Regions from separate parts of the Paenibacillus sp. SEL1 genome, predicted to be linked through region 1. Evidence: riboswitches for the same ligand, from Rfam matches in the RefSeq annotation. Region 1 holds a riboswitch; the other holds the start of a gene.
The links. Region 1 has a riboswitch for glycine ahead of gcvT (glycine cleavage system aminomethyltransferase GcvT). Riboswitches for the same ligand answer to the same signal wherever they lie in the genome.
Positions count from the first base shown of each region.

Region 2: it holds a riboswitch for glycine, as region 1 does, so the genes downstream of both, ACYCSE_RS03055 (alanine/glycine:cation symporter family protein) here and gcvT (glycine cleavage system aminomethyltransferase GcvT) in region 1, are expected to answer to the same signal.

Region 1 covers NZ_CM137723.1:512,848-520,384, reverse strand. Annotated here, with positions in the region: gene ptsP (phosphoenolpyruvate--protein phosphotransferase) at 1-973, shown strand, start outside; gene gcvPB (aminomethyl-transferring glycine dehydrogenase subunit GcvPB) at 1,094-2,590, opposite strand; gene gcvPA (aminomethyl-transferring glycine dehydrogenase subunit GcvPA) at 2,587-3,942, opposite strand; gene gcvT (glycine cleavage system aminomethyltransferase GcvT) at 4,068-5,168, opposite strand; glycine riboswitch at 5,345-5,443, opposite strand; gene gcvH (glycine cleavage system protein GcvH) at 5,838-6,236, shown strand; gene ACYCSE_RS02310 (PTS mannitol transporter subunit IICB) at 6,614-7,537, shown strand, end outside.
Region 2 covers NZ_CM137723.1:673,592-681,128, reverse strand. Annotated here, with positions in the region: gene ACYCSE_RS03075 (beta-glucoside-specific PTS transporter subunit IIABC) at 1-727, opposite strand, end outside; gene licT (BglG family transcription antiterminator LicT) at 961-1,803, opposite strand; gene ACYCSE_RS03065 (LacI family DNA-binding transcriptional regulator) at 2,037-3,008, opposite strand; partial or broken gene ACYCSE_RS03060 (glycoside hydrolase family 1 protein) at 3,145-3,776, shown strand; glycine riboswitch at 3,942-4,018, shown strand; glycine riboswitch at 4,037-4,131, shown strand; gene ACYCSE_RS03055 (alanine/glycine:cation symporter family protein) at 4,291-5,709, shown strand; gene ACYCSE_RS03050 (iron-containing alcohol dehydrogenase) at 5,767-6,939, opposite strand; gene ACYCSE_RS03045 (carbohydrate ABC transporter permease) at 7,088-7,537, opposite strand, start outside.

The DNA of each region.
Region 1 (7,537 bases):
CAAGCAACGCGAAGAGTGGCGCAAGCTGCGCGGCGAAGCTACAGTTTCTGTCGATGGTGTCCATGTCGAACTGGCAGCCAATATTGGTACGCCTAATGATGTAGCTGGTGTTCTGGACAACGGTGGTGAAGGCGTTGGCTTGTACCGTACGGAATTCTTGTACATGGGACGCGATAAGCTTCCATCCGAAGAAGTACAGTATACGGCGTACAAAACCGTTCTGGAAAGAATGGAAGGTAAGCCGGTTGTAGTCCGTACTTTGGATATCGGTGGCGACAAAGAACTTCCTTATCTGGACCTGCCGAAAGAAATGAATCCGTTCCTCGGATTCCGTGCTATTCGTCTGTGTCTGGATCGCCAGGATATTTTCCGCACTCAATTGCGTGCTTTGTTGCGTGCGAGTGTGCATGGTAACCTGCGCATCATGTTCCCGATGATTGCTACGCTGAACGAATTCCGTGAAGCTAAAGCTGTTTTGTTGGAAGAAAAGGAAAAGTTGGTAGCCGAGGGTGTATCCGTATCTGAAGAAATTCAGTTGGGCATCATGGTAGAAATTCCTTCTACAGCGGTATTGGCTGACCAATTCGCAAAAGAAGTGGATTTCTTCAGTATCGGTACAAACGATCTCATTCAATACACAATGGCAGCGGATCGCATGAACGAGCGGGTTTCTTACCTGTATCAACCATACAATCCATCCATTCTGCGTCTGGTGAAAATGGTTATTGATGCCGCTCACCGTGAAGGACGTTGGGTTGGTATGTGTGGTGAAATGGCAGGAGATACAACAGCAATTCCGTTGCTGTTGGGTCTTGGACTTGATGAGTTCAGTATGAGCGCAACTTCCATTCTGCCAGCACGTAGCCAAATCTCCAAGTTGTCCCGTGCGGACATGGAAAAACTGGCTACAAAAGCTCTGGACATGCAAACAGCAGAACAGGTTGTTGAATTGGTTCAAAGCATCGAAGGCTAAGGAAGGGTATTACATTTCAAAGGTTATATCTTTTTCCAACAAAAAAATTGCTGTGTACATACAGCAGCCGGTATCTATTTAGATACCGGCTTTTTTGCATCCTTTAAGTAGAATTTGTTTTTAACTGCATGAGCAATTCAGTACAGGTTTGCGGGCCGCGGTAGTTTCGTCCAATCGTGTGACTGGAGTAGTATACGGTGCATTGAGCACCAGCTCAGGGTTCTCTTCCGCTTCCCGCGCAATATGAATCATAGTGTCGACAAAAGCATCAAGTGTTTCCTTACTTTCCGTCTCCGTGGGCTCGATCATGATGCACTCCTCTACATTCAGCGGGAAGTAAATTGTAGGCGGATGGTAGCCGAAATCAAGCAGCCGTTTGGCTACATCAAGCGTGCGCACTCCAAATTTTTTCAAGCCTCGCCCCGACATTACGAATTCGTGTTTGCAATGTCCAGGGTAGGGCAGGTCAAAATGTGGAGCGAGCCGATGCATCATGTAATTGGCATTGAGCACAGCGCATTCCGATACACGCTTTAAGCCATCAGGACCGTAGCTACGGATATAGGCGTAGGCACGAACGAGAATACCGAAGTTGCCGTAAAAGGCTTTAACCCGTCCAATAGAATCTCCCTGTTCCCGGTCCCAGTGGTACACCCCCTGCGAACCACGTACGACAAGCGGCTTGGGCAAATAAGGGATGAGCCGTTGCTTTACGCCGACAGGCCCAGCGCCGGGGCCGCCGCCGCCGTGCGGGGTACTCATCGTTTTGTGCAAATTGAGATGCACTACATCGAAGCCCATATCGCCGGGACGAGTAATTCCCATGATGGCGTTGGAGTTCGCCCCGTCATAGTAGAGCAGACCACCCGCGTCATGCACGATGGCAGCAATGTCAGTGATTTGCTTCTCGAATAGTCCAAGCGTGTTCGGGTTGGTCAGCATGAGCGCAGCGGTGTCGTTGCCTACGGCTTGACGTAGCGCATCCAGATCCACCAGCCCCTCAGGGGTGGAGGGAAGGGTGACTGTTTCGAAGCCCGCGACGGTTGCGCTGGCGGGGTTCGTTCCGTGCGAGGAATCCGGCACGAGCACCTTGGTACGTCGCTCACCACGTGCTTCGTGGTATGAGCGAATCATCATCAGCCCGGTCCATTCGCCATGGGCGCCCGCGGCAGGCTGAAGTGTGACGGCATCCATGCCAGTTAACGCAGCCAAATCATTTTGGAGCGTATGCAGCAGCTCCATAGCACCCTGGATGCTCTCCTCGGGCTGATATGGATGGATTTTGGCGAAGCCTGTATATCGGGCGACATCCTCATTCACTTTCGGATTGTATTTCATCGTACAGGAGCCGAGCGGATAAAATCCGTTGTCCACGCCGAAATTGCGCCGGGACAAGGCGGTATAATGCCGAATAACGTCTACTTCGTATACCTCGGGTAATGCCGCAGGTTCACTGCGCAGCGCATAATCTGGCAAAAGCTCTGCCACCGGGCGACGGGGAACGTCGCACTCGGGAAGAGAATAGGCGATGCGACCCGGACGGCTCAATTCAAAAATGAGCGCTTGATCGTGTTCCTTCAACAGCCCTTGTTTCTGATCCTGTCTGGTGTGTATCATAGCAATCCCCCCAAGGTGTGTACAAATTGGTCAATCTCCTCTTTGGTTCTTTGCTCCGTCACGGCAATCAACATGTGACCAGCAAGTTCCTCATAGTCCCGGCCCAAATCGTAGCCAGCGATAAATCCAGCAGCTAGCAACTCAGTCTGGAGTTTGCTCATATCTGTACCCTCAGGCAGTCTAAGGGCAAATTCGTTAAAAGTCGGTGCGTTAAACGAGGCTGTTACGCCCTTCAAGCTCAGCAATTGCTCTAAAGCATAACGGCTTTTATGCAAATTTAGCTCGGCTACTTCCTTGATCCCCTGTCTACCCATGACAGACAAGTACACAGATGCAGATAAAGCTAGCAACGCTTGATTGGAGCAAATGTTAGACGTGGCCTTTTCGCGGCGGATATGCTGTTCCCGCGCTTGCAAGGTCAGCACGAAGCCGCGTTTACCGTTACGGTCAGTGGTCTGACCCACAATACGGCCGGGGATACGGCGCATATGTGCCTGAGAAACGGCAAAGTATCCACAGGTCGGACCGCCGAGAGAAGAGGAGATGCCAAGTGGCTGCGCATCTCCTACCACAATATCCGCGCCCTGTTTGCCGGGTGTCTCCAGCAAGCCAAGTGCCAGTGGGTTGGCGCTGACGACCAAAAGACCTTTGTGCGCATGGATGAGATCAGCCATCGGCTTCAGGTTTTCCACGGCTCCGAAAAAGTTGGGGCTTTGGACTAAAACAGCCGCGGTCTGTTCTGATACGGCCGCCGCTAACGCATTAGCATCCGTTACGCCGTCCGAACAGCCGATTTCCACGATGTCCAAATCCAATCCGCGTGCATAGGCTGCCAATACCTGACGTGCCTCCGGATGGACGGACCTTGATACGATAAGCTGTTTACGGCGGGTAGCTGCGGCGGACAGTGAGCCCGCTTCCGCCAGTGCAGTCGCTCCGTCGTACATGCTGGCATTAGCTACAGCCATGCCCGTCAATTCGCAAATATACGACTGAAATTCGAAAATGGCTTGTAGCTCGCCTTGGCTTACTTCCGGCTGATAGGGGGTGTAGGCTGTATAGAATTCCGAGCGTGAAGTGATGTGCTGGATGACAGACGGAATATGATGATCATAAATTCCTGCGCCAAGAAAGCTGGCATGTGTGTCTGTATTGGCGTTGTGTCCAGCCAGCTCGGCCAAGTGGCGGGTTAAGGCTCTCTCGTCGAGTCGAGAAGAAAGAGGGAGTTCCCCTTGATATCGAATGGCCTCTGGAATGTCACTGAATAAATCATCGATGGATGAAATGCCGACCACACGCAGCATTTCGGTTTGATCCTGTTCAGTCATAGGGAGATAACGATGCTGCTTCATAGGTTCTGGCTCCTTTCGAAAAGCAAAATTTAAATCGTAAATTAGCTAATAAAAAAGTGTGAGATGGAAAACCCAGAAGTTCATATCTGACATGTTTGCTTTATTGAAATGAAGAGAGTTTAAGATCAGCGCGGACGTTTATAAAAGGGGGCTGCCACCACCTCGGCACGCAGGCGTTTGCCACGAATCTCAACCTCCAGCGGTGTGGAGAGGGCGCTAAAACGACTGTCTACCAAGGCGAGGCCGAGATTACGCTTCAAGGTGGGCGACTGAGTCCCCGTTGTGACCTCACCGATGTGTTGTCCTTCTGCGAATACCGGGTAATGGGCGCGTGGGATACCGCGATCCATCATTTCCAGCCCGATCAATTTGCGAGGAATCCCTTGATCTTTCTGACGTTGCAGTGCTTCTCTACCGATAAAATCTCCTTTATTCAGCTTGACGAAGAACCCTAGACCGGCTTCGAGTGGTGAAATCGTGGCAGATAACTCCTGTCCGTACAGCGGCAACCGTGCCTCAAAGCGTAGGGTATCCCGAGCACCAAGTCCAGCGGGAATCAGCCCATACGACTCACCGGAACGAAGCAAACCCTCCCATATGGCTGTTGCTTCCGCGGCAGGTACGTAAAATTCAAAACCGTCTTCACCCGTATATCCGGTTCGTGAGACGAGTGCTTTTGCTCCGAACAATGGCACATTCTCATGGAAGCGGAAAGATGCCAGATTCGTAATGTCCGTATCTGCCACGGCTGCGGCAATACGTGCTGCTTCCGGTCCTTGCAACGCCAGCAATGCTATCGCATCAGACACATTCTCCATGTGAACGGATGCAGGCATATGGCGAATTAGCCAATCCCAATCCTTATCGATGTTAGAGGCGTTCACAACGAGCATGTAGCGCTCCGGTCCTTTGCAGTAAACAAGCAGGTCGTCTACTACCCCTCCATCGGGGTAACACAGGAGTGAATATTGTGCCTGACCTGGTTCCAACTGGCTGACATCATTCGTGGTCATCCTTTGCAGAAAAGCTTCGGCCTCTTTGCCTTCAACCAAAAATTCGCCCATATGCGATACATCGAATAAACCCGCACGTTGCCGGACGGCCTCATGCTCCTTTTGAATGCCGCTAAACTGAACGGGGAGCTCCCAGCCGCCAAAGTCAATACAACGAACCCCAGACTGCGTCCCGTAGGACGAATATAGCGGTGTTTTTCGCAAATTAGTCATTTTTCCACTCCTATCCGGTGTGATCGGCTAAACAAAAAAGACAGGCCGAAAAAAACGTATAGACGGCAGTCTACACTCTTTTTTCAGCTCTGTCCTTGATACCAGAAAGTTACCCCGGTATGTACCGGGTTTCCCCTTGGGTGATCCGCTCCAATAGCGAATGCTCTCCAGAGATGCGTCCGGCAGAGGTCCTTTTGCCTGAGAGATTCACCTGCAATGCAGGCTTACTCCTTCGGCGCTACCTTCGGGATCAACAGTATATTACCTGGCTTTGCAGATAACAACTTGATCCGATTCGCGTGAACTTATGTTTCATAAGCCGCAACAGCTATGCGAATCTTTTTAGCAGTCTCTCCCTCCGCGTTCATCCGCGTTTGCAGTTGTCGGGGTGTTTCCCAAAGCATTTGCTATAACCCATTAATACGCAAATTCATTCAAAATGTCAATAAAAATGTCATCAAAAACAATAGAAAAAACATTTAATATATAAATAAGGATATGTAAGCGTTTGTTATAAGCTATCATATTTTTATATAGTACGCCATATGAGGTGATATGAAGTATTTTTGTTAGTATTATTGACATGAGTGTTCTTGTTGTCATAATCTTAACCTGTCTAATACAGGTGAGCAAAAGCGATTTTATTCATATGGAAGTGAGGGGAACAGGATGAGTGAAGTAAAGCAGCAACTTTGGTATACAGACGAACATGAGTGGGTTCAGCGCACAGCGGATGGGACGTTGCGGATTGGTATTACAGACTTTGCACAGCATCAACTGGGTGATATTGTTTTTGTAGAATTACCTGAGGTGGGAGTAACGATTGAGCAGGGAGCGGAGATCGGTACGATTGAATCGGTGAAGACGGTATCCGACCTTTTTGCTCCGGTGACGGGAACCGTATTAAAAGTGAATGAAGCGCTGGAAAGTACGCCTGAGCTAGTGAATGAATCTCCCTATGAAAAAGGTTGGATGATCGAAGTAGAGATGGGTAAAGATGTGGAGGAAGCATTGGGCAAGCTACTGTCTGCGGATCAATACGAGCAGTTGATTTCCGATGAGCAGTAATGGAGCAATGTAGTATGGAATAAGAGTGTTATTTGTCTGCTGATTTTTGTATACAACAGTCGCTATGATTTGACATAGCGGCTATTTTTTTGTCTTTTTTCAGACGTAATTACGTGTTTTATTCTGATGTAGAGGGTTGTCCCTATAGTAAGAATCATACATAATCCAGCACGGTTTTTCGACTATTTTCTATAGCTACAGGTCATATTAAGAAGAATTATGCAGGTATAATACCTTCTCGGATAATTTAAATTTAAATGTTGTCATCAACGTTCATGACGAAAGTACGTTTTCATTTCGTTGATGAAGATAGCGCTGTCATTTAGTATGAATTTTAAGAAAAGGTAGTGATGCTTACCTACAAGGAGGATTTGAATATGAGTACATTGGACGCAAAGCCAAGTTCAAAAGGAGGCACTCGTGTCGCCGTACAGCGTTTTGGCCGTTTTCTTAGCGGTATGGTTATGCCCAATATGGGAGCCTTTATCGCGTGGGGATTGATTACGGCACTCTTTATTCCGACCGGGTGGTTCCCGAACGAAGGTTTTGCACAACTGGTTGATCCGATGAAAAATTATTTGCTGCCGCTGCTGATTGGTTACACGGGAGGCACGATGATTCACGGACAACGTGGAGGTGTGATTGGTGCCATTATGACGATGGGTGTCATAGTGGGAGCCGATATCCCGATGTTCCTAGGCGCGATGGTCGCTGGTCCGCTGGCTGCGTGGATATTGAAGAAGTTCGACAAGGCCATTGAAGGCAAAGTCAGATCAGGCTTTGAAATGCTGGTCAATAATTTTTCGGCCGGGATTATCGGTGCCATTCTAGCACTGCTTGCCCATGTGGCGATCGGCCCGGTTGTACAAATGATCAGTCAAGTGTTGTCGGCAGGGGTACAGTTCCTCGTGAACGCAGGGCTATTGCCGCTTGTCAACCTCATTATTGAGCCCGGAAAAGTATTATTTTTAAACAACGCGCTGAATCACGGAGTATTAAGTCCGATTGCGTTGGAGGAAGCTGCAAGAACAGGGAAATCCGTACTGTTCATGCTGGAATCCAACCCTGGGCCGGGGCTCGGTATTTTGCTGGCCTACTGCCTGTTCGGTAAAGGCTCTGCGAAGTCGTCGGCTCCTGGCGCAGTCATCATTCATTTTTTCGGCGGGATTCATGAAATTTATTTCCCTTATATTTTGATGAAGCCGATTTTGATTCTTGCTGCTATAGCTGGGGGCGTTGTGGGAACCTTCTGTTTCATGTTGACAGGTGCCGGACTGGTTGCTGCTCCTTCGCCGGGCAGC
Region 2 (7,537 bases), 160 kb from region 1:
TAACCGATTGATGGATAAAGGAATTGAACCAGCGCTCCACATAGGACTGTACCCATACCGCGAGAATAATTGGGATTACGCTGGAACTGTATTTAATTAAAATGATTGGAATCCCGAGAAAAGCCAGTTTTGCCGGATTGTCCACCGCCGCAATAACATCCGGGTAGACAAGGGCTCCAGCAACTGCGACAGATACAAAGGCATTTGTCTTAAATTTACGGGACGATGTAATAGCCAGAAATAGAGGCAAGAAATAAAATACACTGTCTGAAGCGGCGTTCAGAATCAGATACGTACCGCTTGTATTATCAATCCAATGGAGCGACAAAATTAATGCCAGAATCCCTTTGAGCAAACCTGCCCCTGCAAGAGCTCCCAAAAGAGGAGAAAAAATGCTGGAAATGATATCGACCGCTTTTCCAAGGAAATTCGTTTTTTCGGAAGACTCTTCCTTTTTCGCATTTGGATTGTCAGCATCCTGTAAATTTGTTTCTGCCATCATATGCTCAAACACTTGACCTACATTGTTGCCGATAACCACTTGAAACTGGCCGCTGCTTTCCACTACTGTAATGACACCAGGGGTTGCTTCCAGTGCGACTTTGTCTGCTTTTGTACGATCATTTAATTTAAATCTCAAGCGTGTAGCGCAATGGAATACCGAATTGACATTCTCTTCGCCACCAACGAGGGTCACTATTTTTTTAGATAGTTCTTTATCACTCATGTTCAGAACTCCTTATGGGTTATTCTTGCTACTGATAGGATTTTACTGTTTACAGCTGTTGCTAAGATACGCCGGCGTGCATCTTTTTAAACTTGTAAACAAGAAAAACCTAAACTCGTGGTGAAAACTACGCACTCTCTCCTATAAGGGAACGTCGATTTCACCATCAGTTTAGGTTTTGCCTGCCTTACCAGTCACAATCCATGAACGATGAAGGTATGAAGTTGTTAGTCTTATATGTTATTACGTTCAGTTACGCGATGAATATGGATAGTTAGATATACGTATTCATCCTTGCTTAAATATTGATCGTATGTTTTTTCCAGATATTCATTGATCTTTTGGGCACAAGCAAAAGCTTCGGTATACGTCTGCTTTACCTGGTTATACAAAAATTCTTCACCACTGTGAATGACTTCTTTGCGAATCACTCGCATCGCAAAATATTGCAAATGTGTCAAAAATCTCGAGTAGCTAAAAGAAGACTCATCCAGCACAATTCCGTAATGATACGTAATAATGTTCAAGATATGTTGAACAATCTCGGTCATTTTCAGTGTGGATTTCATTTCGTTACCGTCGATCCGTGCATTCACCACATGCAATGCAATAAATCCCGCTTCATCTTCGCCTAATTTTACTCCGAGCGTATTTTCAATTTTTTGGAGAGCATCCAGCCCAACTGCAAATTCTTTTTTGTAAAAGCGTTTAATTTCATACAGCATCGCGTTTTGGAGTGCCAGTCCTTTTTCTTGCCGTTGTATGGCAAAATGAATATGGTCGGTCAACGTTAAATAAATATTATCGCTTAACTCCGTATCCAACACTTCCGTTGCATGGGTTACGATTTCATTCACGACCTCCAGATGAGATACAGGAATATCGTTCAGCAACTCGGTTAGTTTGGCCGTGAACTCGTTTTCATTTAACATGAAAATCTTATCTATTTTATCATCATCGACTTGATCGCCAGCCACCTTTTTGAAGGAAATACCTCTTCCCATCACGATGACCTCTTTGCCTTTATCGTTTTTAGTCAATAGGACGTTGTTATTGAGCACCTTCTCAATAATCATTGAAGTTCCCCCTCCCATCCTTTACCAATAAAAAATGCCTAAGCACAATTCAATACTATTGTTAGCAATAGCACTCAATTGAACTCAGGCATTGCCCGCATCACCGGTCACAATCCTTCGATATAGTGCTATTGTAGCACAAAAAAAAGCGATTTCAACATATTTTATTCTCTTTCGACAAAAAATATTTCATATCAAGGCCCTTTTGCCTAATTTGCAAGTACATCGTTACCTTATGTAGTCGTACGTTCAATGAGGCTGTACTCTAGCGAATGAAGCTTCATTTGGCGTCCAATCAGCTGAGGGGAAAGCATGAAAAAGGCATTTTGTGCTTGAGCCATGATAGGATTTTGAATCGTTGTAATCCCCAGCGTATGCGCCAGCTCCGTGTTATCGAATCCAACAATTGCCAGATCTTCCGGTACGTTCAGTTTTTGTCTGCGTGCTTCGCAGAGAATGCCCACTGCTACATAATCGTTAGCACATAAAATAGCCTCTGGAAATTCGTCCGGATGCTGTAACAAATCCCGTACGACCTGTTCGCCATCACGGATATTATAAATAGAAGAGTGATTCCAGTGTTGCAACACTGGCAGATTGTGCTCACTCATGATCTGTTCGTAGGCTCGTTGTCTACTATGGGTATTAATACTGCTCGGACGGCCAAAAGCATTGGCTATACGAGTATAGCCTTTTTGTATCAAATGTTTGAGCGCTAACATATATCCTTCATACTGATCCATAGCGACGGAGCGAATATCGGTATGCTCCATTCGTTGCCACGACACGATCGGGCCATATTTGCAATAGGTGCTCAAAAAATCAGTGTCATTCACGCAGGAAATGATGACCAGCGCATCGACTCTTTTTCTTTTTAAATCCTCAAAGGCTTGAAGCTCTTTCTTTTTGTCTTCTCCCGAAGTATAAATAATGGTTTGAAATTCATATTGGCCCGCTACTTCCACAAAGCTGTCCAGAAAAGCGAGAACAATTTCATTAATAGTTGAAGTAATGATACCGATCTGAAGCGTCTGACCCTTAGATAGAGAAATGGCATTTCGATTAGGAACATAATCTAATTCCTGCATGATTTTCAAAATTTTAGTTCTTGTTTCGTGACTAACATGGGGGGACTGATTTAATACTCTGGATACCGTAGCTTTGGAAAAGCCCGCCAGTTTTGCAATTTGATCAAGATTCGACATGGTGCTTCTCCTCACATAAGAAAAAAATAAATTCTTGACATGAAACGCGTTACAACGATTAGGATGACTTATGAAGGCATTACGTCTATTTTAAAGTATCTGTCAATGCATTTCAAAGGAGAACGGTTATCGTTAGGTTGCATTGTTCGCTGAAATGGGCTTTAAAGTATTTCGTATGTCCATCCACTGGTCGCGGATTTTCCCGAATGGCTATGATGCCGAGCCGAATGAAGCAGGATTGCAATTCTACGACAATGTATTTGATGAGCTGCGCAAGTATGGTATTGAACCGCTGGTAACATTGTCACATTATGAAACACCGCTAGGTCTGACTCAGAAGTATAATGGTTGGCTGGGACGTGAAGTCATACAGCATTACGTAAATTATGCCGAAACGGTGTTTACACGCTATAAGGATAAAGTAAAAATACTGGCTGACCTTTAATGAAATCAATGTAATGACCATGAGCCCGTTCACCGGTGGCGGTGTGGTTATTGACCTTTGTGCATGACACGTATCGCATTGATTACTTGCGTCAGCATATTGCCCAAATAAAGGAAGCGATTGCCGACGGTGTTGATCTGCTTGGCTACACCAGCTGGGGTCCTATCGACCTTGTGAGCATGTCTACTTCTGAAATGTCCAAGCGCTACGGATTTATTTACGTTGATCTGGATGATGACGGTAACGGAACGCTCAAACGCTCCAAAAAGGACTCATTTAACTGGTATAAAAATGTGATAGCAACCAATGGTGAAGAATTGTAATTCCATATCATCTCGGGCGGATATAGCAGAAGACATCCTAAGGATGAAATTTGCTGTACCCGCTTTTTTGATAGACATAATAATATTTCAGAGGGCTTCACAAACTTTTCACTTGTAATAAGCTGAAAGTTTTCTGTATAATGAATAAAAATTTCATATGTCTGGTTGATGTTTGCGGGAGATGGAACGAAAGTTCCGACCGAAGGGGCAAAACTCTCAGGTGCTTAGGCTGATTACAGCAACAAGCGGGGACCGTAAACGGACAGAACTCTGGAGAGACCCTTAATTGGGCGCCGAAGGTGCACCGCAGAGAACATCTGCTTAAACTCTCAGGCAAAAGGACAGAGACGCGAATAACCTGTGACAGGGAATACCCTAGGCTTTTTTATGAGCTATTAGAGGTAGTAACCTGCACAAGATGGTTGTATTTTTTCGTGCCTTTAACCTCTCCAGGAGTCGAATCAGCTGATTTGACTCTTTTTTGTTTTCTAATATGCTGGAGGAGCGGGTTGAAATGAATTTGGTACATGTATTAGAAACGATTGACAGCTGGATATGGGGAGCGCCGCTTCTTATTCTCGTAATGGGCACGGGGTTGTGGCTAACGATCCGTTTGAAGCTGCTTCAGGTTATTCGATTGCCTTTGGCGCTCAAGCTAATTGGTAAAGCGCCGGACGAAGGTAGTGGAGATGTAAGCAGCTTCGGAGCATTGAGTACGGCACTGGCAGCTACTGTAGGTACAGGAAGTATTGTTGGCGTGGCGACAGCAATCAAGCTGGGTGGGCCCGGTTCATTATTCTGGATGCTGGTTGCAGCTTTTTTCGGGATGGCAACCAAATATGCGGAAGGATTATTATCCGTTAAATACCGTGTTAAAGACCGGAACGGACAATTTTCGGGTGGTCCGATGTATTATATTGAAAACGGACTTGGCCGCCGTTTCAAGCCGCTGGCGATGTTGTTTGCCTTTTCTGGTGTTCTTGTAGCCCTATTTGGAATCGGTACTTTTCCGCAAGTAAAGGCTATCGTTTCTTCGACGGAAAGTAGCTTTGGAGTGCCAACGGTAGTTACAGCGATCATTATTTCCGTGTTAACGGCTGTTGTTACGATTGGAGGACTCAAAAGTATTGCCAAGGTATCCACAAAGATTGTTCCATTCATGTCGGGGCTCTATATCGTAGTTTGCTTAATTGTACTCATTAAGTTTGCAGGAGAGCTTCCTCATGCGATTGCTTTAGTATTACAAGGGGCCTTCTCGACCACATCTGCAACGGGTGGATTTGCCGGAGCGACGATTATGTTGGCGATGCGAAGCGGAGTTGCCAGAGGTATTTTTGCTAATGAAGCCGGTTTGGGAAGTGCGCCAATTGCAGCAGCAGCTGCTAAGACGAAATGGCCTGCAGAACAAGGGCTGATATCCATGACAGGCGTATTTATTGATACGATGATTATTTGTAATCTGACGGGATTTACGTTGCTGGTTACGGGAATATGGAGTGGAAATGACGATGGAGGTCTGATGACCCAGCATGCGTTTTCCAGTGCCTTTCCGGCTGGTGCAGAGCTCGTGACGATTAGCCTTATTTTATTTGCGTTCACAACGATACTTGGCTGGAATTACTACGGAGAACGTTGTGTTGAATATTTACTGGGTGTCAAATGGATTAAACCATACCGTTATCTGTTCATCGCACTTGTAGCAGGAGGTGCGTTCATCAAGTTGGAAGCCATTTGGCTGCTGGCAGATATCTTTAACGCAATGATGGCTTTCCCGAATCTGATTGCACTGCTTGGCTTATCGGGAATCGTAGTTGCAGAAACCCGAACCTATATGGATTCTCTGTATCCTAATAAGAAAAAGGGCATTCTTGCAGGTGCCAATGTAGGGGCTGCTATTCAAGTAGAAGAAAAGGGACAAACGGTTAATTCATAAATTCCAAAAGGGAGTGCCCTCAGCCATCACAGGCTTGAGGACACTCCCTTTTGAATGTTACAACGATGCACGCAAAATAGCTAAAATATCTTCTTGATTCAGCTTTTTATAATTACCAAATCCTCCGTACTCCATTTCACGGTCTGCAATGTCCGCGATTTTTTCCAATTGCTCATCATTAATATTGTAATCGGCCAGCGTAGAAGGGGCACCGAGACTTGTCCAGAATGCACTAAGACGGTCAATACCTTCCAAGGCGATTTCTCTATCTGTTTTACCTACGGTGTCTAAGTCAAACATGCTGAGCATCAGCCGCTTCATGCGTGCAGCATCCTGATCCACTGTATGTCTCATCCAGTTGGGAAACAGAATTGCCAGACCGCCAGCATGAGGAATATCATATACAGCGGATAATGCATGTTCAATCGTATGCGAAGCCCAGTCCCCGAAGTAGCCCATTTGCAGTGTTCCGTTAAGAGCAATCGTTCCGGCATATAAAATCGTTTCACGATGCTCGTAGTTGTGCAAATCCTCTAGCAGTTTAGGTGCAGTTTCGATCACGGTTTGCAGCACGGAAAAGCACATACGATCTTGCAACGGTGTATTTTTAACATTGTGAAAATACTGTTCAAACACATGGCTCATCATATCCACCATGCCATATACCGTCTGATCACGTGGCACAGAGAAGGTGTTTTTTGGGTCCAGAATCGAAAATTTCGGATGCGTCACCGCGCTGCCCCATACGTATTTTTCGTTCGTTTCCCAGTTGGTGATGACAGAATCCGGATTCATTTCTGAACCGGTGGCGGCGAGTGTGAGGATGGTGCCGAATGGTAGAGCCTCGGTCGGCATGTGCTTTTTGTTGATAATATCCCACACATCGCCGTCATATTTAGCCCCTGCTGCGATGGCTTTGGTGCAATCAATAACGCTTCCGCCGCCTACTGCAAGTAAGAAGTCGATGTTTTCATTTCGGCAAATGTCGATGCCCTTCTTAACGGTGGACAAGCGCGGATTCGGCTCTACGCCGGACAATTCATGAATGTTAAGATGTAGCGGCTCTAACGCGTTTAATACCTGGTCATACAGACCATTTCGCTTGACACTTCCGCCTCCGTATATCAGTAAAATATTTTTGCCATAATTCAGCAGCTCCTGCTGCAGTTCTCCAATTTGATTGTCTCCAAATATTAATTTGGTGGGGTTATAATATGTGAATTTGTTCATCTGGAAAGTTCCCCTCAGTTCATAGTTCATGTTCAAATCGTAAATCGCTTAACCTGATTGCCTGTTGGATACCTAACTTCATCATGTAAGCTATTTGAAATGACGATTAACCATTATACATGAAATGAATAAGGGAATTCAAGTAAATCTAATCTTTGACCGCTCCAGCGGCAAGATCGGAAATAAACTGGCGGCTAATGAAAAGAAACAAAATAATAAGTGGCAGTACAGCCAGCAGGGTGCCCGCAATGACCATCGCATAATCCGTATTGTAAATTCCGTTCAATTGTGACAGTGCAATCTGGAGCGTGAATTTACGCTCATCCGTTAAGACGATTAGCGGCCATAAATAATCATTCCAAGCTCCTATAAAGGTAAACGCGCCGAGAAAAGCGAACGCAGGACGTAGAATAGGCAGTGCTACATTCAAGTACAGTCGAAAAAAGCTGCATCCGTCCATCCGGCCCGCATCCAGCAGCTCCTTTGGGATGGATTCTTCCGCATATTGACGAATCCAGAAAATGCCGAAGGCATTTACCATCCCCGGGATGATAAGCGCTTTGAACGTACCTACCCATCCAAAGGAGGCCATCATGAC